3 regions of the Alkalihalobacillus sp. R86527 genome follow, and region 2 is predicted to be linked to each of the others. Evidence: a T-box and tRNA genes for the amino acid it is inferred to sense, from the RefSeq annotation. Region 2 holds a T-box; the other regions hold tRNA genes.

What was found. A T-box is a leader RNA that pairs with one kind of tRNA and senses whether it is charged. The one in region 2 lies ahead of serS (serine--tRNA ligase), so its partner is inferred to be a tRNA-Ser.
Positions count from the first base shown of each region.
Region 1: it has a tRNA-Ser gene. The T-box ahead of serS (serine--tRNA ligase) is inferred to sense a tRNA for this amino acid. The anticodon was not compared.
Region 3: it has a tRNA-Ser gene. The T-box ahead of serS (serine--tRNA ligase) is inferred to sense a tRNA for this amino acid. The anticodon was not compared.

Region 1 covers NZ_JAXHBW010000001.1:2,032,147-2,039,261, forward strand. Annotated here, with positions in the region: gene SJY16_RS10320 (thymidylate synthase) at 1-755, opposite strand, end outside; gene SJY16_RS10325 (Hsp20/alpha crystallin family protein) at 859-1,302, shown strand; gene trxB (thioredoxin-disulfide reductase) at 1,336-2,277, opposite strand; gene SJY16_RS10335 (YuzB family protein) at 2,476-2,715, shown strand; gene SJY16_RS10340 (hypothetical protein) at 2,921-3,142, opposite strand; gene SJY16_RS10345 (YpjP family protein) at 3,194-3,841, opposite strand; gene SJY16_RS10350 (transporter) at 3,969-4,313, opposite strand; tRNA gene SJY16_RS10355 (tRNA-Glu) at 4,557-4,631, opposite strand; tRNA gene SJY16_RS10360 (tRNA-Gly) at 4,639-4,712, opposite strand; tRNA gene SJY16_RS10365 (tRNA-Ser) at 4,716-4,808, opposite strand; tRNA gene SJY16_RS10370 (tRNA-Ala) at 4,813-4,888, opposite strand; tRNA gene SJY16_RS10375 (tRNA-Arg) at 4,898-4,974, opposite strand; tRNA gene SJY16_RS10380 (tRNA-Leu) at 4,999-5,083, opposite strand; tRNA gene SJY16_RS10385 (tRNA-Thr) at 5,087-5,162, opposite strand; tRNA gene SJY16_RS10390 (tRNA-Val) at 5,212-5,287, opposite strand; gene SJY16_RS10395 (hypothetical protein) at 5,463-5,621, opposite strand; gene SJY16_RS10400 (NRDE family protein) at 5,750-6,502, opposite strand; gene trhO (oxygen-dependent tRNA uridine(34) hydroxylase TrhO) at 6,569-7,115, opposite strand, start outside.
Region 2 covers NZ_JAXHBW010000001.1:156,230-163,344, forward strand. Annotated here, with positions in the region: gene serS (serine--tRNA ligase) at 77-1,351, opposite strand; T-box leader at 1,416-1,620, opposite strand; gene pdxT (pyridoxal 5'-phosphate synthase glutaminase subunit PdxT) at 1,687-2,280, opposite strand; gene pdxS (pyridoxal 5'-phosphate synthase lyase subunit PdxS) at 2,357-3,244, opposite strand; gene SJY16_RS00915 (serine hydrolase) at 3,430-4,749, opposite strand; gene guaB (IMP dehydrogenase) at 4,923-6,380, opposite strand; gene SJY16_RS00925 (YaaC family protein) at 6,497-7,115, shown strand, end outside.
Region 3 covers NZ_JAXHBW010000001.1:1,466,408-1,473,522, forward strand. Annotated here, with positions in the region: gene SJY16_RS07420 (Na/Pi cotransporter family protein) at 1-316, shown strand, start outside; gene SJY16_RS07425 (DUF456 domain-containing protein) at 387-869, shown strand; tRNA gene SJY16_RS07430 (tRNA-Asn) at 1,007-1,081, shown strand; tRNA gene SJY16_RS07435 (tRNA-Met) at 1,085-1,161, shown strand; tRNA gene SJY16_RS07440 (tRNA-His) at 1,185-1,260, shown strand; tRNA gene SJY16_RS07445 (tRNA-Ile) at 1,274-1,350, shown strand; tRNA gene SJY16_RS07450 (tRNA-Ser) at 1,358-1,450, shown strand; tRNA gene SJY16_RS07455 (tRNA-Met) at 1,540-1,616, shown strand; tRNA gene SJY16_RS07460 (tRNA-Phe) at 1,919-1,994, shown strand; gene SJY16_RS07465 (superoxide dismutase) at 2,209-2,820, shown strand; gene SJY16_RS07470 (hypothetical protein) at 2,857-3,135, opposite strand; gene SJY16_RS07475 (MFS transporter) at 3,236-4,486, shown strand; gene SJY16_RS07480 (peptidoglycan D,D-transpeptidase FtsI family protein) at 4,595-6,625, shown strand; gene SJY16_RS07485 (PstS family phosphate ABC transporter substrate-binding protein) at 6,874-7,115, shown strand, end outside.

The DNA.
Region 1 (7,115 bases), 1.9 Mb from region 2:
TATTCAGTTAGCTCAAAATCTTCAAAAGTAAAGTCGAATAAAGAGTTCACATCAGGATTAATCTTCATCTTAGGTAACTTTCTTGGTTCTCGAGTTAACTGTAACTCAACCTGCTCAATATGGTTATTGTAAATGTGAGCGTCACCAAGTGTATGAATAAACTCTCCTGGTTCAAGATCACAAACCTGGGCCATCATCATCGTTAGTAACGCATAAGACGCGATATTAAAAGGTACGCCAAGGAAAACATCAGCAGACCGTTGATACAATTGGCAAGATAGCTTTCCATCAGCGACATAAAATTGGAACAAACAGTGACATGGAGGAAGTGCCATATCATCTACTTGTGATGGATTCCAAGCGGTTACGATCATTCTTCTCGAATTTGGATTCGTTTTAATTTGCTCGATTACTTTTTGAATTTGATCTACGGTTTCTCCATCAGCTCCTGTCCAAGATCGCCATTGATGACCGTAAACAGGGCCTAATTCACCGTTCTCATCAGCCCATTCGTTCCAAATGCGGACCCCATTGTCCTGTAGATACTTAACATTTGTCTCTCCTTTAATAAACCAAAGTAGCTCATGGATGATTGAACGTAAATGAAGTTTCTTGGTAGTCAAAGCAGGAAAACCTTCTTGTAAATCAAACCTCATTTGGTGTCCGAAAACACTTATTGTTCCTGTTCCTGTTCGATCGGATTTTTTTGTTCCGTTATGTAATATTTCTTCGCAAAGCTGTAAATATGTTTTCATGCTTTCCCTCCTATACAAGCGCTATAAATTATTGTACCACTGGAACGTTCTCATTCACACATCATATGTTATATGAGAAATTAAGGAAAGGATGATTTGTGAAATGGGAAAAGGAGACAAACTTCCAAAAATTCTTCAAGATCCAAACCTTCAAAATTGGTTAAATACATTTGATGACTTCTTCAAGGATCCGTTTTCTAACCTACTTCCTCAGCAGGCTTTTCGAGTAGATCTTTATGAAACGAATACGGCTTTTATCGTCGAAGCTGAACTTCCCGGCATCTCTAAAGACCAAATAAAAGTTGAGCCATTAGGTGATGGCCTACGTATCTCAATTGAATCGGATCGTTTCCAAGAAGAACGTAACGATAAGCAGAAGTACTATAAACAGGAAAGAGCATATTCGAGTACTAGCAGAATAATTAAACTGCCATATACCTTTTCAATGGAGAATATGAAAGGTAAATATAAAAATGGTATCCTCGAAATAAAGATACCTAAGAAAGATCGTATAAAAGATACCATAAATTATTTAGACATCCAATAGAAAAACGGAGGGTTCACTCCCTCCGTTTCTTTACTACATACTCCAATCAATAAACGCATTTCCTTCAAGGAATCTTTCACAGTCCATAGCAGCCATACAACCTGTGCCTGCTGCTGTGATGGCCTGCCTATAAGTAAAGTCCTGCACATCTCCACATGCGAAAACTCCCGGTAGATTCGTCCGCGTTGTCCCTGGTTCAACTTTGATATAGCCTTTGTCATCCATATCAATCTTACCTTGTAGAAAGTCAGTATTGGGCTTATGGCCAATCGCTACAAAGATACCATCTGTGTCGATTGTCTCTTCTTTCCCGGAATCACTGTCCTTTACTTTAATACCACTAACTTTACGTCCGTCAGAAACGACTTCAACAGGCGAAGAGTTTAATTTCCATGTAATTTTCTCATTATTTCTTGCTCTCTCCTGCATAATCTTTGAAGCCCTAAGTTCATCCCTTCTATGAAGAACTGTAACTTCTGAAGCAAATTTGGTAAGGAAAGTTGCCTCCTCCATCGCGGAATCGCCGCCACCTATTACAACAATCTTCTTATTTCTGAAAAAGAATCCATCACATGTTGCACAAGTACTAACACCTCTACCCATGTTCTCAGATTCTCCTGGAATCCCTAATAGCTTCGCAGACGCACCAGTTGAAATCAACACAGATTCCGCTTCGACATCACCAAGTGTATCCGTCTTTAATGTATAAGGCTTTTTCGAGAAATCGATATCCTTAACCCAGCCTCTTTCAATTCTTGCTCCGAACCGTAGAGCCTGCTTCTTCATATTCTCCATCAACTCTGGGCCTAGTATTCCATCAGCAAACCCAGGGAAATTCTCAACATCCGTTGTTAATGTTAATTGGCCACCTGGTTCTGGTCCCTCAATTACGAGTGGCTCCATATTCGCTCTTGCTAAATAAATTGCAGCTGTTAAACCTGCTGGTCCAGTTCCTACGATAACTGCTTTATACATAATGACCCTCCTCTTAAAACTTCATTATGTTATTTTTCCTTTTTTATGAGAATTAAACCATATTCTTTACTCATTAGTATATCTTATTTATTAAAAAGTGATTATTATATTGCTCACATGCAAAAGGTTGTTCATTTCCATTCCTTATTGATAAAATGGATACCGTGTAGATATTGCAATTTGTATTGAGGTGATAAGATCATGAATCCAATCGTTGAATTTTGCATGAGCAATCTATCGAGTGGTTCACATAAAGCAATGGAGATTCTCGAAAAAGACGACGATCTCGATGTTTTAGAATATTCTTGTTTAGGACACTGCACGTTATGTAGCCAGGAAATGTATTGTCTCGTGAATGGTGAGCGTGTAACCGCCACATCATCGGATGAGCTTGTTCAAAATGTTTATCAGTTTATTGAAGAGAACCCAATGTTTTAATTTAAGAATGATCAGGGCATAGTAATGAGTGACACTCTTAAAGGAGGTTTACTCGATGAAGAATCGTAATGGCTATGACCCTAAAACAGGTGAACAGGGCATGAAGAACGGTGAAGATGCTCTTCAAATGAATAAAAAAAGAGGCCCGCAGAATGCGCGCCCTAAAAAGAAATAATGTTACGCTGCTCGAATGAGCAGCGTTTTCTTATGCGATTCGGAATCGATATAGAAACCAAAAATCCTCTATTGGTGTTTCACCACTTGCGATAATGTGATGTTCCCCTTCATCATCAACAGTTACCCAATTATCTTGATCGTCTTGATAAGCTGGGTAAAAGTTTCCCTTCCTAAAGAGCTTCCTTCCGTTTTCAGTGCCAGTTAATGGATCTTCTTCAAAAACATCTCTAATACATTGAACGAGTTCCATCTTTTATCTATTCTCCTTCCAATTAAACAGAAACACCCCGCAAGCCTCTCATTAAGAGAGCCATCTAGGCGGAGTGTTTTTATCCCAATAAATTTTACCCACTTCATGATGCTCACTAAAATTATCGTTATCGTCATGATAATGGAAGTTAAACCAGTAGCCTTCTTGAGGCGGATGGTCTCGACGAACATGGAACCTCATCAAATCATTTCCTGTTTGTTCATTGTATACATGTACGATACGTTCACCATAACCGCCCGCCGGATTATCCGTCAAGCGAAGTGAACGAACGGCATCCACATCTAATTTTTCTATTTTAGAAGTAATGACCTCATTTACTTTCGGAACAATTACATTTATGTATTCTGAGCCTACACGATTCGCAATCGTATCGCCAAACTTTTGTATTCCTAACTCTTCCGTTCTGAGTGTTGCGTAGGAAACAAATCCCTCTACTACTTCAGAGGAAGGAGAAAATGAAGCAATGTCTGGCCATTCTATAGGACTAGACTCTATTCCTTCAAATAAATCGGGAGGATCAGCCTCGACAACATGTGACGAAACTTCTTTCTGATAATTTGCTTCAGCTGTTTGTTCGGGTTTTATATCCTGTAAATATTCCGTTGGAATGACGGTTCCTAGTGTGATTACTGCTATGAATGCTACAAATAGCTTTCTTGTCCATAATGGAAAGCTCAATGTCTACACCTGACTTTCTCATGAAAAGGTTTCTTATATTGTCCCATGAAGAAGAATAAAATGCCAGTTGTTTTTCGAATATTCTGTGACATAATTTGAGCGCTTTAATTAAAAAGCGCTCAACGTTTTAACAAGTAAACATTTCAATTCTGTTCAGATCAATTCCTGTATAAACCCATCTCCGTCCCGTCCAGCGAAAGCCAGATACCGACTTTCGTCCAACATAAACAGGCCAAAACCAGAATCTATTTCCACCTTTCATCCAAATATATGTGTAGCGGAATAAACAGCCTTTAATCGCAAATGGATCAACAGCTTGAGCCCCTACTTGCTGTGACTGTGGCATTTGTGGCGCGGTCGATGGCGGACTTGAAGGTGGCTGCATCACCCGCTCCTGTTGTTGCCTAGGATTATGATAGGTATGAATGTGATATTCAATGTGTTCATGCTCTTCACTATACATATGTTCCATCCCTTCTCACTTGATATAGACACTGTATGCCCTATCCGCGTGAGAGGTTCATTTTGAACAACAAAAAAAGCACCTCATTGAGTGTGCTGCCGATAATCAATTATTTATTTTCAAATGAAGCTTCAATGAAAATAGTGACACGTACGGGATTCCGACGCGTTAGCTAGTCCTGCTGAACTATCATCTTGGAGTGACTTCTGCAGGGGAACCCTTGGGTGAGAAGCCTGTAAACTTCTTTGAAAATGGTGACCCGTACGGGATTCGAACCCGTGTTACCGCCGTGAAAGGGCGGTGTCTTAACCGCTTGACCAACGGGCCACAATATTGGAGCGGGTGATGGGGATCGAACCCACGACATCAGCTTGGAAGGCTGAGGTTTTACCACTAAACTACACCCGCAAATGGCGGAGGAAGAGGGATTCGAACCCCCGCGGGCCGTTAAGCCCCTGTCGGTTTTCAAGACCGATCCCTTCAGCCAGACTTGGGTATTCCTCCAATATGGTGGAGCCTAGCGGGATCGAACCGCTGACCTCCTGCGTGCAAGGCAGGCGCTCTCCCAGCTGAGCTAAGGCCCCAAATATGTATGGTGCGCCCGAGAGGAGTCGAACCCCTAACCTTCTGATCCGTAGTCAGACGCTCTATCCAATTGAGCTACGGGCGCATAAATAAAATGTTACTATTCAAATGGTGCGGGTGAAGGGACTCGAACCCCCACGTCGTAAGACACTAGATCCTAAGTCTAGCGCGTCTGCCAATTCCGCCACACCCGCGTGTGGTGCCGGCCAGAGGACTTGAACCCCCAACCTACTGATTACAAGTCAGTTGCTCTACCAATTGAGCTAGACCGGCAAAAACTATGTAATTAAATTCTAATTTGTGCCCTCTCGGGAAAAATAAATGGTGGAGGATGACGGGCTCGAACCGCCGACCCTCTGCTTGTAAGGCAGATGCTCTCCCAGCTGAGCTAATCCTCCAAATAAACAGCGACCTCTATATTGTATAACTACATGGTTACTCTCGTCAACACTTAATTTTATTAAATGTTTGTCGAAAGAAGTTGTTTTATGAGGACAAGATTTATCTTATCAATTATTTTGATGTTATGCAATAGTTTTTTTGAAATAAAAAAGCAGAGGGATTCCCCCCTGCTTAGACTGACGTTTGGACGAGAGTTTTATTTTTCTTTGGAGGCGCACTGCGTTCAGGGTATTTCTTTGCAATCACTTCTACATCTAATTTTCGATACTCACGAATATTAGAGGCTTCCCTTAATAGCTGTTCTTCAACATAGTGACGCTTTCGTTTCAATAAAACCCCTCCTCATACTTAGTAACTCTTAAATACCCCTGTAAGACCTATTTGAAACCAGGTCTTTGTTACCATAATCGAATGGTAATTGTTAAGGTAAGATATAATGTATTCTAGCAAAGCACGTATTATGAAGGATCAATGAAAAATTGAAACTTGTTTATATTTTTACCAGCTTTTTCAACGAACGTTACTTCTCCTGTATTAGAAACCATAATGATTGTCTGGGCACGAGTTCCATAAGTGTTTGATTGAATATATATGGATGACAACATTCTTTCCCATTCTAGTGAAATTCCAGTATCGGGGAGATCTCGATCGAGTGCTACTACTTCATGATCAAGTAATTTCAAAAGCTCCTCAGGAACAGGGTCCTCATTTTGAGAAAGATAAGTTGATAAATTTTCTTTTAGAAGATTAACTTTGGGCCAGCTAGTATTCAAAAGATGATTACTTACTGCGTGGATGCCCTCTTGTATTTTTCTGACTTCATTTTCTCGATTTGAATAATAATATAGTTCATCAAAACGACCTGCAATTAAATTAAAGCCATTATAGTTCGCTTTCAAACTTTGAAGGTTGACCAAATAGTCGTAAGCTTCCACGTTTTGAGTGAGGAAACGAACAGGTAGTTCACCTCTTGATTGTTCTTTATCTGGTTCTGAAGGTTCACGAAAATTTGTTAAGGCTGCAATTTTCCCTTCAACTGATACTCCGAGCCATGTACCGTACGCCTTTAAATCCCTTCCCGCCAAAAGGTTAGGCTGATCTTTCCAAAAATGAGCTCCTTCTGTTGGTCTCTCATAAAATTCATCCCGATTTGCAATCAAGATAAATGGATACTCAGGGTTTTGATCGATCGCAATCGCTATTAGACACATACTTCCCCCCCTTTCCTCTACTATGTAAAAGAAGCACAGTGGCCGACACTGTGCTTCTTCAAAACGTTATTGGTGTGACATTGAAATTTCTTTACAAGATGATGAGCAGTAGCGCTGATGAGAATCTAGACAGTCATCACAAACGATGTGAAGTTTATCACACTGAACGTTTGTACAGTTGATGTACATATCTGCCTCAGTCCCACAGTGATAGCATTTGCCAACAACCGTGGCCTCATCCGTTTGATTCACATCAACAGCCAGGCGGTCATCAAATACAAAGCATTTCCCATCAAAATACTTCCCTTGTACGTCTGGATCTTTTCCATATGTCACGATGCCACCATGTAGCTGTGAAACGTCGTTAAAACCTTTCTTCTTTAAATAGCCTGAAAACTTCTCGCAACGAATTCCACCAGTACAATAAGTAAGTACTTTCTTATCCTTTTGATCGGATAAATTTTCTTCAATCCACTCAGGTAATTCACGAAATGCTTTAATATTTGGTCGGATTGCATTCCTAAAGTGACCGATATCGTATTCATAATCATTACGCGCATCGATCACAATCACATCACCACTTTCAAGGGCATTCATAAATTCTTTCGGTTCT
Region 2 (7,115 bases):
GGTAGTTAGAAAGTCAACAAAATGAATGATATTTTTATATTTTTATTTAAAAGGGGGATTTACTCCCCCTTTTCATTTATTTCAGAACTTCACGTCCGCCCATATAGGGACGTAGAACTTCAGGTACAACGACCGTTCCATCTTCTTGCTGGTAATTTTCTAGAATTGCAGCAACGGTTCTTCCGATCGCAAGGCCAGATCCATTTAACGTATGAACAAATTCAGGTTTACCGTTCTTTTCTCTACGGAATCGAATGCCTGCTCGACGTGCCTGGAAATCTTCAAAATTACTACAAGAAGAGATTTCTCTGTATGTTCCATAGCTTGGGATCCATACTTCAATATCGTATTTCTTAGCAGCAGTAAAGCCAAGATCAGCTGTACACATGCTCATGACACGGTATGGAAGCTCCAATAATTGAAGAACCTTTTCAGCATGTCCTGTAAGCTTCTCAAGCTCGTCATAAGAATCTTCTGGCTTCACAAAACGAACGAGTTCCACTTTGTTAAATTGATGCTGACGAATCAATCCTCTTGTGTCTCGTCCTGCAGATCCTGCTTCAGAACGGAAACATGCGCTGAATGCCGTATAAGCAAGGGGAAGATCAGCAAGATCAAGAATTTCATCACGGTGGAAATTCGTAACAGGCACTTCAGCCGTTGGGATCAAGAAGTAATCTTCTTCACGAATCTTGAAGGCATCTTCTTCAAACTTAGGTAACTGTCCTGTACCTGTCATGCTCTCGCGATTAACAAGGTAAGGAGGTAGAATTTCTTCATACCCGTGTTCAGACTCATGAAGGTCCATCATGAAGTTAATGAGAGAGCGCTCAAGTCGTGCACCTGCTCCTTTATAAAAAGCAAATCGGCTTCCAGTTACTTTAGATGCGCGTTCAAAATTAATGATATTTAAATCTGTTGCAATATCCCAGTGAGGCTTCGCTTCAAAAGAGAACTCTTTTCTCTCACCCCATGTACGTGCTTCCACGTTATCGTCTTCAGTTTCACCAACTGGTACGCTATCATGTGGAATGTTAGGAATATGGAGTAGGATTTCTTCAAGTTCACCTTCTACACCACGTAGCTCCTCATCAAGTCTTTTAACTTCGTCTCCCACTTCACGCATCTCTTTGATCAAGTGATCAGCATCTTGTTTTTCACGCTTATATTCAGCAATTTTCTTTGAAACTTCATTACGCTGTCCTTTAAGTTCTTCAGTCTTTGCAATAAGATCTCTTCTTCGCTGATCAAGCTCTTCAAAACGATCTAGACCTACAAGATCTTCACCACGTTTTGATAGTTTTTCTTTCACATCGTCAAAATTCTTTCGTAAGTATTTTAAATCAATCATGTCTTTTCCTCCTTTTTGTTACGATAAGCATCTCTCGGGAATACAAAAAAACCCTCATCCCCTGGAAAGGGACGAGAGCTACCCGCGTTGCCACCCTGATTGCAGACAAATGCCTGCCTCTTAACAGAATAACGGTCTGCTCCGAGAAAGCTTACTAATTTCAGCTTTCTACTCAGGGATGGATTCACAGGGTTCAATGATCGATTCTCACCAGCCATCGATTCTCTAAGCATTGAACATCTATTACTAATTCCCGTCAACGTTTTCGTATATCATGTATCACAAGCAGAGTTTTTATGCCCCGCTTCCTAGTACGTAATAATTTACACGAAAATTCACTCGGTTGCAAGTCCTTCTTTCTTAAACTCAAGGACCATGTCAATAAATAGTTGATGCATGCGATCATCATCCGTTAGTTCTGGATGATACGCACATGCTAGGAAGCGTCCATCACGTGCGGCAACAATTTTATCATTAAAGGTCGCAAGGACTTCTACACCTTCTCCGACTTCTTCAATATAAGGAGCTCTGATAAATACTCCGATGAAATCTTCATCTAATCCTTCAACTGTTAATGGTGCTTCAAAGCTTTCTCGTTGGCGTCCAAAAGCATTACGTTTTGCTGTAACATCCATAACGCCGATATGAGAGTCAGCCATTCCCTCAATACGCTCTGCAAGAAGAATAAGCCCTGCACATGTACCGAAGATCGGCTTTTCAGCAGCAAAAGCTTTCAAAGGCTCAAGAAATCCATATTGATTGATAAGGCGACGCATCGTTGTACTTTCTCCACCTGGCAGCACGAGGCCATCGAGATCATCGAGCTGCTCAATGCGTTTTACAACAACAATTTCCGCTTCTTTTGTTTGTAGTGCTTTCACATGTTCTCGAATTGCACCCTGCAGTCCGAGGACTCCAACTTTCACCATACTGCTTTCGACTCCTTTTATCTATATCTAAGTAAGACCCCCACCTCAATTGCTCAGGTGGGGGTGATTTAATGAATTACCAGCCGCGTTCCTGCATGCGTTCAGTTGGCTGAAGTGATGAAATTTCGATTCCTGGCATTGCAATACCAAGGTTTTTAGAAATCTTTGCGATCAATTCATAGTCTTGATAATGAGTTGTTGCTTCTACGATTGCCTTCGCAAATTTCTCTGGGTTATCTGATTTAAAGATACCAGAACCAACGAATACACCGTCAGAACCAAGTTCCATCATGAGGGCTGCATCCGCAGGAGTTGCGATTCCGCCAGCAGCGAAATTAACAACCGGAAGTCGTCCAAGTTCTTTAATTTGAAGAAGAAGCTCAAATGGCGCTTGAAGGTTTTTCGCTTCAGTCATTAGCTCATCTTCAGACATGCTTGAAATTTTACGGATTTGGGATTGAATAAGACGCTGATGACGCACAGCTTCAACAACGTTTCCAGTTCCAGGTTCACCCTTCGTACGAAGCATTGCAGCTCCTTCACCTACACGGCGCAGTGCTTCACCAAGGTTACGAGCACCACAAACGAAAGGAACAGTGTACTTACGCTTATCAAGGTGATATTCTTCATCAACTGGAGTCAATACTTCACTCTCATCAATATAGTCAACACCCATTGATTCAAGAACACGCGCTTCAACAATATGACCGATTCGGCATTTTGCCATTACTGGGATAGATACTGCATTCACTACTTCTTCTACGATAGTAGGATCAGCCATACGAGCTACCCCGCCTGCTGCACGAATATCGGATGGAACGCGCTCAAGTGCCATTACAGCAACTGCACCAGCTTCTTCTGCAATCTTTGCTTGCTCTGCGTTCACAACGTCCATAATGACGCCGCCTTTTTGCATCTCAGCCATACCACGTTTTACGCGATCTGTACCTGTTTGTTGATTCATCTATATTCCTCCCATATTTATATTAGATAATCGTTACTTTTAAAAACACCTACATCAAACGTTTCTATTGTAACATTTTTTCTAGGCTTGTCCTATCTTCTACGCTTTGATTTCCTAAAAGATTTTAAAAAATACTCTTCAAATATACATTTGAAGAGTATTTTCACCTTATTTCCTGAAAAATATTAGCTGAATAGTCCTTTAACAGCTCCTGCTGCACTACTCCAGATGCTTGAGAAGAAACCGCCGATCGCTCTCATCGTAAGCGTAAACCATCCGGCTTTCTCAACTGAATCAGTCGTTACAAGTGGTACTGAGGAACTTTTCTCTCCAGTTATATACCCAAGCTCTTCACCAGTTGCTTTGAGCATAACTTTCCCCACTTCCTCACCATTTTTTAACGGTGCCGTTAATTCACCATCTTTAGTGAGTAGTTTATCGTTCAGCTTATAATTAGTCTCGTACGCTTTTTCAGTTCCATTTTGTACGATCGCATTGAACGATTCTCCAGCTGCTACCTCTACTTCTTTTTCTTTCCCTTTTACAACGCTTAACGTGGAATCTTTCTCAACTTGATCACCTTTATTGATGATTGTTTTAGATTCAAAGTTATCGAATCCATAGTTAAGTAGTTTTGATGCCTCTTCAAAGCGTGCTTCGTAAGAATCTGTCTTCATCACCACTGAAATCAGGCGCATATCCCCTTGCTTGGCTGTACCAGTGAATGCGTACCCTGCAAGATCAGTCGAACCTGTTTTCAATCCGTCGATTCCTTCCACAGGATACTTGTTTGAATACACAAGTGAAGGAAGAAGCCAGTTCCAGTTCTTCATTTCGATTTCATCATCTGTACCTTCACGGAAGTTCTTTACTGGAATACTTGCAGTATCAAGAACTTCAGGGTAGTCCTTGATCAAGTGGTAAGCAAGAAGTGCAGTAGACCGTGCTGACATCATGTTCTCTTCGTTCGGGTCACCAGCAGGGTGATTCCCACGAAGGTCTTTGTTATTTAAACCAGAGCTGTTAACGAAACGGTATTCTTTCATTCCCATTTCTTCTGCTTTAGCGTTCATCATTTCAACAAACTTTGCTTCAGTTCCTGCAACATGTTCTGCAAGTGCCATAGTTGCAGCATTGGCTGAATAGATCGCCATCGCTTCGTAAAGTTCTTTTACTGAATACTGTGCGTCTGAACGAAGTGGTACATTGGAAAGACTTCTGTTTTGAGAAAGAATATGTATATTCTCGCTAATGCTAACTTTATCGTCCCAACTAATCTTCTTATTATGAATTTGTTCAAGTATTAAGTATTCTGTCATCATCTTCGTCATACTTGCCGGCGCGAGCGTTAATTCTGGGTCTTTCTGATAAAGAATCTTTCCAGACTCTGCATCGACCAGAATCGCAGCTTTTGCTTTAACATCTGGTGCTTCTGCAGCTTCTGCATAGCTTCCTGCACCGAACGTGCCTGCTAAAAGTAATACAAATGCCATAGTCAAAATCATGGCTTTAAAACCAAGGTTTTTCAACCCTTACACCTCCAACTGAGTCTCACATAACCGCTATTTTATCATAACTAAAATTAAAAAAATAGATAGAGGAAAGCCCCCTATCTACTTTTCTAACGTATTTAGTTCAATTTGTCACAGACATGATAAAACTTCCATCAAAAGTACTATTAAACGGAATAATTTGGCGCTTCCTTCGTTACTTGAACATCATGCGGATGACTTTCACGAAGACCTGCCCCAGTAATTTTCACAAACTGGCTATCTTCTCTTAAAGAATCTAGCGTCCTTGTTCCACAGTACCCCATACCAGAACGGATTCCTCCGAGTAGCTGATGAATCGTATCACCAAGTGGGCCTTTGTAAGGAACTCGGCCTTCTATACCTTCTGGAACGAGCTTAGACATATTTTCCTGGAAATAACGGTCCTTACTGCCTTTTTCCATTGCTCCGATCGAGCCCATACCTCGGTACACTTTAAACTGACGGCCTTGATAAATCTCACGTTCACCAGGACTTTCATCTACACCTGCTAGAATACTTCCGAGCATAACTGCATGTCCACCCGCAGCGATTGCTTTTACGATGTCCCCAGAGAACTTGATTCCTCCGTCAGCAATAATACTTACTCCATGTTTCCGTGCTTCAGTCGCGCACTCATAAACGGCAGTAACTTGAGGAACACCTACACCAGCGATAACACGAGTCGTGCAGATCGACCCTGGACCAATTCCTACTTTCACTACATCTGCTCCAGCTTCAATAAGTGCTTTCGTTCCTTCAGCTGTTGCTACGTTACCTGCAATGATTGTAAGGTCAGGATACTCTTCACGAATTTCACGAACCTTATTGATAATTCCAGCTGTATGACCATGTGCTGAATCAAGCACGATGACGTCAACACCAGCTTCAACGAGCTTCTTAACGCGCATAACAGCATCAGTTGTGTTTCCAACTGCTGCGCCTACAAGTAAACGCCCGCTGTTATCTTTTGCAGATTGAGGAAACTGGATGACTTTTTCAATATCTTTAATGGTAATCAGCCCTCTGAGCGTCCCATCATCATCTACTAGAGGTAGCTTCTCAATACGATGTTGTTGTAGCACACGCTCTGCTTCTTTAAGCGTCGTTCCAACAGGAGCTGTTACAAGGTTTTCTTTCGTCATTACTTCTTTGATTTGAATGGAATAATCTTCGATAAAACGGAGATCTCTGTTCGTAAGAATTCCAACTAGTTTTCTTTCGTCATTTACAATCGGGACGCCGGAAATTCTGTATTTACCCATAAGGTGCTCAGCATCGAATACTTGATGCTCTGGTGTTAAGAAGAAGGGATCAGTGATAACGCCACTTTCAGAGCGCTTCACACGGTCAACATGCTCAGCTTGATTTTCAATAGACATACTCTTGTGAATAATACCAAGACCACCTTGACGAGCCATTGCTATAGCCATAGGAGCTTCTGTCACAGTATCCATACCTGCACTGATTATCGGGACATTCAGTTTCAAGTTCTCTGTTAGCTTTGTTTCTACAGATACCTCTCTTGGAAGCACATCAGAAAAAGCTGGTGTTAATAACACATCATCGAAGGTTAGCCCTTCTTTTGCAAATTTTGTTTCCCACATCCCTTTCATCCTCCTCTAGTCGTTCTTATCGAAAATTTATTAGTAGCTTATCAATTGGTTAAACTAGTGTCAAGAAAGATTAAATAAGTTTGAATTATCAAACAGGGAGGCTCTTTATGGGATACACAGAACCAGTCAATACATCTTGGCATGCTTTTCACTCGTCTACTTATGTTCAACAGTATCTCAATAAATGCTATTCTAAGTTAGGTTTTGATGATGCCGAAAGAAAAAGTTACGATAATTGCTACCGATTTATTTACTTTATGGAATATGGCGATCGTTATTTTAAACACGCTCGTGCAGCAGACACTGAGTTGAAGCCTATCCTTCTGTTTTATGGAATGATTCAACTGTTGAAGGGATGTTTGCTAACCCTTGATCCAAACTATCCTGGCGATACTCTCGTATTAGCTCATGGTGTAACCTCAAGAAAAAGGAAGAAACGTCAGTACTCATTTCTCCAAGATGAAGTGAAAGGACAAAAAAATGGTCTTTTCGAATACTTTTCAAGAAAAATGTTTCATGTGAAACAGGTCGAAGGAGAAAAGTATCAAATGAACAATCTGCTGAGCCTAATTCCTGAAATAGCTCCTCTCTTTGGACAGCTATCTGAAAAAGTGACGAGTTATAAAATTGAACCTATCTCCTTAAACTCTTTTACCATCTCTTCTCACATTTTAGATTCATTAAATATGACGATTGAACGCTTTGAAAACTATCTTAAGCAGCAGA
Region 3 (7,115 bases), 1.3 Mb from region 2:
AATTAGCAACAAAGTGAAAATGACAGACGGTGCAATGAAAGATCTTGATCAAATGTTTGAACTGACCCTTACAACTCTTCAAGAAGCATTCGATGCATTAGATAAATGGGATGTTGAGAAAGCTCAGGAAGTTGTGAAGTTAGAAGATAAGATAGATAAAATGGAAAGATCTCTTCGTAAACAGCATATTTTAAGGCTGAACGAAGGCGAATGCACGGGTAGTGCAGGAATCGTTTTTGTCGATATGATCAGTAATCTTGAACGTATCGGGGATCATGCTGTGAATATTGCAGAAGCAGTTATTGGTGAAGATTAATAATGGGTCAGGGCTAATGTAGCCCTGGCTTTTTTCATACTATATAATAGAAGGAAAAGGGGGAGAGCTCATGGATATTTTATATTGGGCCATCATAACAGCACTATTCATAGTTGCTTTTATTGGACTCATTTATCCGATTATTCCATCAGTGCTTTTTATATACATAGGTTTTATTGTCTATGGTTTATCGTTTGAGTTTAGTTCGATGACTATTTCTTTCTGGATTTTTGAGATAATGTTGACATCTCTATTGTTCCTTGCTGACTATGCCAGCAATTTATTTGGGGTTAAAAAGTATGGCGGATCAAAAGCTGCAATTTGGGGTAGTACAATTGGTTTGCTTCTGGGCCCATTTGTTATTCCGTTTCTTGGAATCATACTTGGGCCATTTATTGGAGCAGTTGGAGCAGAGTTAGTTTTGCATCGCAAACCTTTAAAGGAATCTTTTAAAGTAGGAGTAGGATCTTTACTTGGTTTTCTTGGAGGAGCTTTAATGAAAGGACTTATTCAAGCGGCTATGATTGCAATCTTTTTGGTGTATATTCTATAGAAATCTTGATGGAGAACAGAAACCATGCTATAGTAATTTCATCGCTGATTTTTCAGCCAAGAAAATTATATTGCAAAAGTTATTGACTTTCTTTCGTTTCTCATGATATAGTTATTCTTGTCGTTAAGAGATATTATTCCACAGTAGCTCAGTGGTAGAGCTATCGGCTGTTAACCGATCGGTCGTAGGTTCGAATCCTACCTGTGGAGCCATATGGCGGTGTAGCTCAGCTGGCTAGAGCGTACGGTTCATACCCGTGAGGTCGGGGGTTCGATCCCCTCCGCCGCTACCATATATTCTAAACGATACAACATGGCGGTTGTGGCGAAGTGGTTAACGCACCGGATTGTGATTCCGGCACTCGTGGGTTCAATTCCCATCAGCCGCCCCATTTAATTACATAAGGACCCTTAGCTCAGCTGGTTAGAGCTGACGGCTCATAACCGTCCGGTCGCAGGTTCGAGTCCTGCAGGGTCCACCAAGTGCTCGGAGGAATACCCAAGTCTGGCTGAAGGGATCGGTCTTGAAAACCGACAGGGGCTTAACGGCCCGCGGGGGTTCGAATCCCTCTTCCTCCGCCATTTTATTTCTTTCGTAGCCAGAGAGTTAGAAGAGGAAGAAACAGCCCTCTTAATAAAGAAGCAAGTAAAGCACAATTACATTTTATCGTCGCGGGATGGAGCAGTTCGGTAGCTCGTCGGGCTCATAATCCGAAGGTCGCAGGTTCAAATCCTGCTCCCGCAACCAATTTTAAAAAATAACTACGTCGATTTATCTTCCTTGTTAATTTTTAATCGGAGTCCCTTTAGGGGCAAACTAAACTCATAACTTTGTATTATTTCTTTCAATCGGAAATGATCAACACTTTCACAATACATATTGTTATAAACAAAATCTCTTGGCTCTGTAGCTCAGTCGGTAGAGCAACGAGCAAAACATCATTGAATATCCGACGAGTTGTCCCGACTCAGCAAGCTTCGAAGCATTGCTAGAAGAGGAAGGGACAGTGGTTTTACACATTACAAACTGATGGACAAATTAACAAACTCGGCTCTGTAGCTCAGTCGGTAGAGCAGTGGACTGAAAATCCACGTGTCGGCGGTTCGATTCCGTCCGGAGCCACCATTAATAATTCGATTCACCACCTATTGGGTGGTTTTTTTATGTTTATGATTCTTTATATGTGGAAATATAAAAAGTGGCTAGGATATTGGATGTTAATCATTTGAAAACAGTTGATAAATCTGCTACTGTAAAAATGTGATACATCGTAATCACGCCTTGTGACAATGAAAGCCTAGTTACGGGGAGTTACATATTTTAAAGGAGGAGATTTACAATGGCTAAATTTGAACTACCACAACTACCTTACGATTTTAACGCACTAGAACCACATATTGACGAAGAAACAATGAAGATCCATCATGGTAAACACCATAATGCTTATGTTACAAAGCTTAACGGTGCTCTTGAGGGTCACGAAAATCTAGCAGACAAAAGCCTTGAAGATCTTCTAGGCAACCTTGACGCAGTACCTGAAGGTATTCGTACTGCAGTAAGAAATAATGGTGGCGGACATGCTAACCATACTCTTTTCTGGCAAGTACTTAGTCCAAATGGTGGCGGTGAACCATCAGGTAACCTAAGCGAAGCAATCAAAAAGAAATTCGGAAGCTTTGAAAGCTTCAAAGACGAATTTGCAAGTGCTGCTGCAGGACGTTTCGGTTCTGGTTGGGCATGGCTAATCGTTAAAGGTGGAGAGCTTGAAATTACTAGTACTCCAAACCAAGATACTCCTGTAATGGAAGGCATTACTCCAATTCTTGGATTAGATGTTTGGGAGCACGCATATTATCTTAAATATCAAAACAAGCGTCCAGATTACATTAGTGCATTCTGGAATGTAGTTAATTGGGATGAAGTAGCTAAACGTTACGAAGCTGCAAAATAATTTATCAAAACCCTCTGGCAACATTGCCAGGGGGTTTTATGGTTCTATTACCGTATATAAACTTCCTAGATTTCTTAAAATATAGTGAATAACGGTATCTGTTATCACGCAACCATCACAATAATCATAGGGGCTAGAAACGAAAATCTGGTTCGTTCTAATTGAGATGAATACTGAAGAAATCGCTATCGAATTTTTATCTTCAGTATATGTATAGGTATGGCCGACTTTTGTAGCTTCTAAAAACAACTCTGTTATAAGTTTATTCATTAAATGCTCGGGAATAACATCCCCCGTATAGATGAAATAATACATAAAACTCTCCTTTCAAAAACATCTTGCCCTTTTGGAATCTTTCGCATAAGGAAGAAGAATTAATACAAAATAAGGGTGGAGGAAAAAAGGGGAGTTCGCTATGAAAGTTCTTAAACATGTGATGGGTGATATAGAAGTTACAAAAGACCTATTGTTGCTTTTAACGATAGGTGGATTATATGCCTTGAGCATCGCACTATCCAATACATTCGTAAACGTTTATGTATGGAAGCAAACCGGTGAATTTGCAGACATTGGGATATACAACCTCTCTGTAGTCATCAGCCAACCGCTCACTTTTATTTTAGCTGGTAGATGGGCTAAAAAGATGGATCGAGTAATCGTTCTAAGAATCGGAGTTATTTTCTTGGCGCTGTTTTATATTACTGTTCTGTTCTTAGGACAAAATGCAGGGCACTTGCTTATTTTACTAGGAGCGTTGTTAGGAATTGGATTTGGTTTTTACTGGTTAGCATTCAATGTCTTAACATTTGAAATAACTGAGCCAGATACAAGAGATTTTTTTAATGGCTTTCTTGGATTACTCACTTCATTTGCAGGAATGATTGGCCCAATATTTGCGGGAGTTGTCATATCCAGTCTTGAATCTTACACAGGATATAAGATTATATTCGGCGTCTCGCTGGTTCTATTCTTTGCAGCTGTGATATTGAGTTTTTTCTTGAAACGACGATCTGCCAAAGGAAACTTCTCATTTATGAGAGTATTTAATGAAAGGAAAGCTAACAGTGATTGGTTAAATGTTCTCCATGCGCATTTTTTTCAAGGGTTACGAGAAGGTACTTTTATTTTTATCATAGCTGTTTTAGTATTTATTACTACGGGAAGTGAACTTGCGATTGGCACGTTTGGTCTAGTTAACTCAGCGGTATCGTTTCTAGTGTATTATTTAGCCACACGGTTAATAAAACCACGATTCCGAATTAAGGCGATCTTATATTCAGGAATTATGTTATATGTCTCAGTGTTTATCTTAACACTCGACTTAACTTTTCCTCGATTGCTTATATATGGTGTGTGTATTTCGATTGCTTACCCAGTATTTTTTGTTCCTTATGTTTCTCTAACGTATGATGTCATCGGTAAGGCATGGAACGCAGCTGAAATGAGAATAGAGTACATCGTGGTGAGAGAAGTTTATTTAAATTTAGGCAGAATCGTATCAATCACAATATTTCTAATTGCGATTTCTATTGCAAATGACACACAAATTGTTCCTGTTTTATTGTTAATATTAGGTATAGGACACTCCATCATTTACCTTTTTTATAGGAAACTTAAGATTGTTAAGGCTTTTAATGAAAAGTCAGCTTCAGAGCCTGTTCAATAGCTCGTTAGGCCCTTTACAATCTGGCCTACACTCAGTATAGTAAATAAATATGGGATAGGGCACCTGTACTCTACAGGTGTCTAATTGTGTTTTGAAAGGAAGAATAGTGTGAACCGTAATACAAAGAAGAAAAATCATGTGCCTATGAGGTTGAATATATTATTTTTATCCGTTTTTGTTTTATTCTCCTTGCTCGTCTTACGTTTGGGCGTTATTCAAATCGTTGAGGGTGAGGAATATGAACGAGTATCTGAACAAACTGAAAATGTAACTGCAGAATCTAGTGCACCGAGAGGGAAAATGTATGACCGGTATGGAAGAGTTCTTGTTGACAATAACCCTCAATTTGCTCTTACTTACATAAGAACACAAAATACGAATCAAAAAGAAAGATTAGATCTTGCTAGAAAGCTCGCCGAATATATAGACAAGAATCCTGAAGACGTAACGGATCGAGAATTAAAGGATTATTGGATCGTTACTCGCCCGGACAAAGCGAAAGAAAAGCTTTCTGATAAAGAGTGGGATGAATTAGATTCGTCAGATGCTTATAAGCTTCAAATCGAACGGATTAATGAAAAAGATATTGCTGAAATAAAAAATGATGCAACAGAATTAGAAGTGGCTTCAATTAAAAAGGCGATGGACACTGGGTACGCACTATCTTCTCAAACGATAAAAATGGATTTATCTGAAGATGAAATCGCTCGAGTGAGTGAAAATCTTGGGGAGTTACCAGGGGTTGATATTCAGGCAGATGCAACGAGGGAATATCCATATGGTGAGACCCTACAAACAATCTTTGGGAATGTTGGCCATATTCCACGCGAAAGTTTAAGTTATTACCAAATGAGAGACTATGATAGAAATGAGCAGGTTGGTATCAGTTATCTTGAAAAACAATATGAAGAATTCCTTAAAGGTCAAAAGGAAAAACAAAAGTTTGTAACTGATAAAACTGGTGAACCCATTGGAGAACCAGAAGTGATTGAAGGGCAGCGTGGGAATGATCTTGTTCTGTCGGTTGATATCGATTTGCAACAAAGAGTAGAAGGAATTCTTGAAGAAGAATTACGTTCTGCGAGAAAGTACGGAGCAACTAGAGGATACGTTGTAATGATGGACCCTGACACAGGTGAAGTTCTATCGATAGCAGGGAAAGCTTACAATAACGGAAAGTTCACTGGAAGAACGTTCGGTGTAATCGGAGATTCTTATGCAATGGGCTCAACGATAAAGGGAGCTACAGTGTTAACTGGTTATCAATATGATGTGATCGAACCAAATAGTACTCTTGTAGATGAGGTGCTTCGTTTTTCTGATGGTAAAACTAAATCTTCGTATACATCAAGAGCTATGGGTAGAATATCGGATCTAGTTGCACTACAAAAATCATCAAACGTCTATATGTTTAAGATTGCAATGATGATGGCAGGTTACGATTATGAACCTAAGAAGCGAAGTAGTTATGATCCGGATGCTTATAACAAAATGAGGGAGTCATTCTCTCAATTTGGTTTGGGAGTACCAACTGAAATCGACCTTCCAGGTGAAAGCGCAGGACTGAACGGAGGAATCGGTCCATTTGGTAAACTGCTTGACTTTTCGATTGGGCAATATGATACGTATACACCAATGCAAATGGCTCAATATATTTCAACGATTGCAAATGGCGGCTATCGTATTAAACCACATCTGTTAAAAGAAGTACATGAACCTTCTGAAAGTGAATCTTTATCTAACACGGTTCTGTATCAAAATACACCAGATGTATTAAATAAAGTAAAGATGACTAAAGAAGAAGTGGAACACATCCAAAAAGGAATGTGGATGGTTATGAATACAAAACAAGGTACAGCAGGTACGAATTTTAACTATTTCCAGAGTGATGAATATGTTGCAGCTGGGAAAACAGGGACGGCTCAGATAGGGGATGACTACAACTTAACACTTGTAGGATTTGCTCCTTATAATAATCCTGAAGTTGCTTTCTCAGTTGTTATACCTGAAGTGAATGACTCGAGTTCAGGTTATGTTAATAAGAAAATTGGTGGAAGAGTCTTAGATGCTTACTTTGAACTAAAGAACCAGGCGAAAACTCCTAGTGGAAGTAATGATGAAAAAGAAAATAAGGAATGATATAAAACCGCAGAGATGCGGTTTTTATTTTTTGTATTGGGAAAAGTGAGGGTTAATCTAGTCATTTTCGACAAGGTTTCTTAAAAACATGCACAGAAAACAGCTTTTCTACACACATTTACACTTTCTTTACAATCGGTTTATATGTCATTAATAAACAAGCTGTATTCTTGTAATTGTGGTTGAGAGGTCAGTAGGAGTCCTAATGACCCATACAAAAAAACACATCCATTAGGGGGAAAAAGCACATGAAGTTTAAAGGAATTTCATTAATGCTAATAATGTCATTCGTATTGGTATTCGCAACAGCTTGTGGAAACAACAATTCAGGAAGTGAATCTGGGAGCGAAGAATTATCAGGAGAAGTTATGGTAGACGGCTCTTCAACTGTATTTCCGATTTTTGAGGCACTAGCTGAAGAATACGCTTCTGTTCAACCTAAAGTAAAAGTAAGTGTTGGTGTTTCAGGATCAGGCGGAGGATTTGAGAA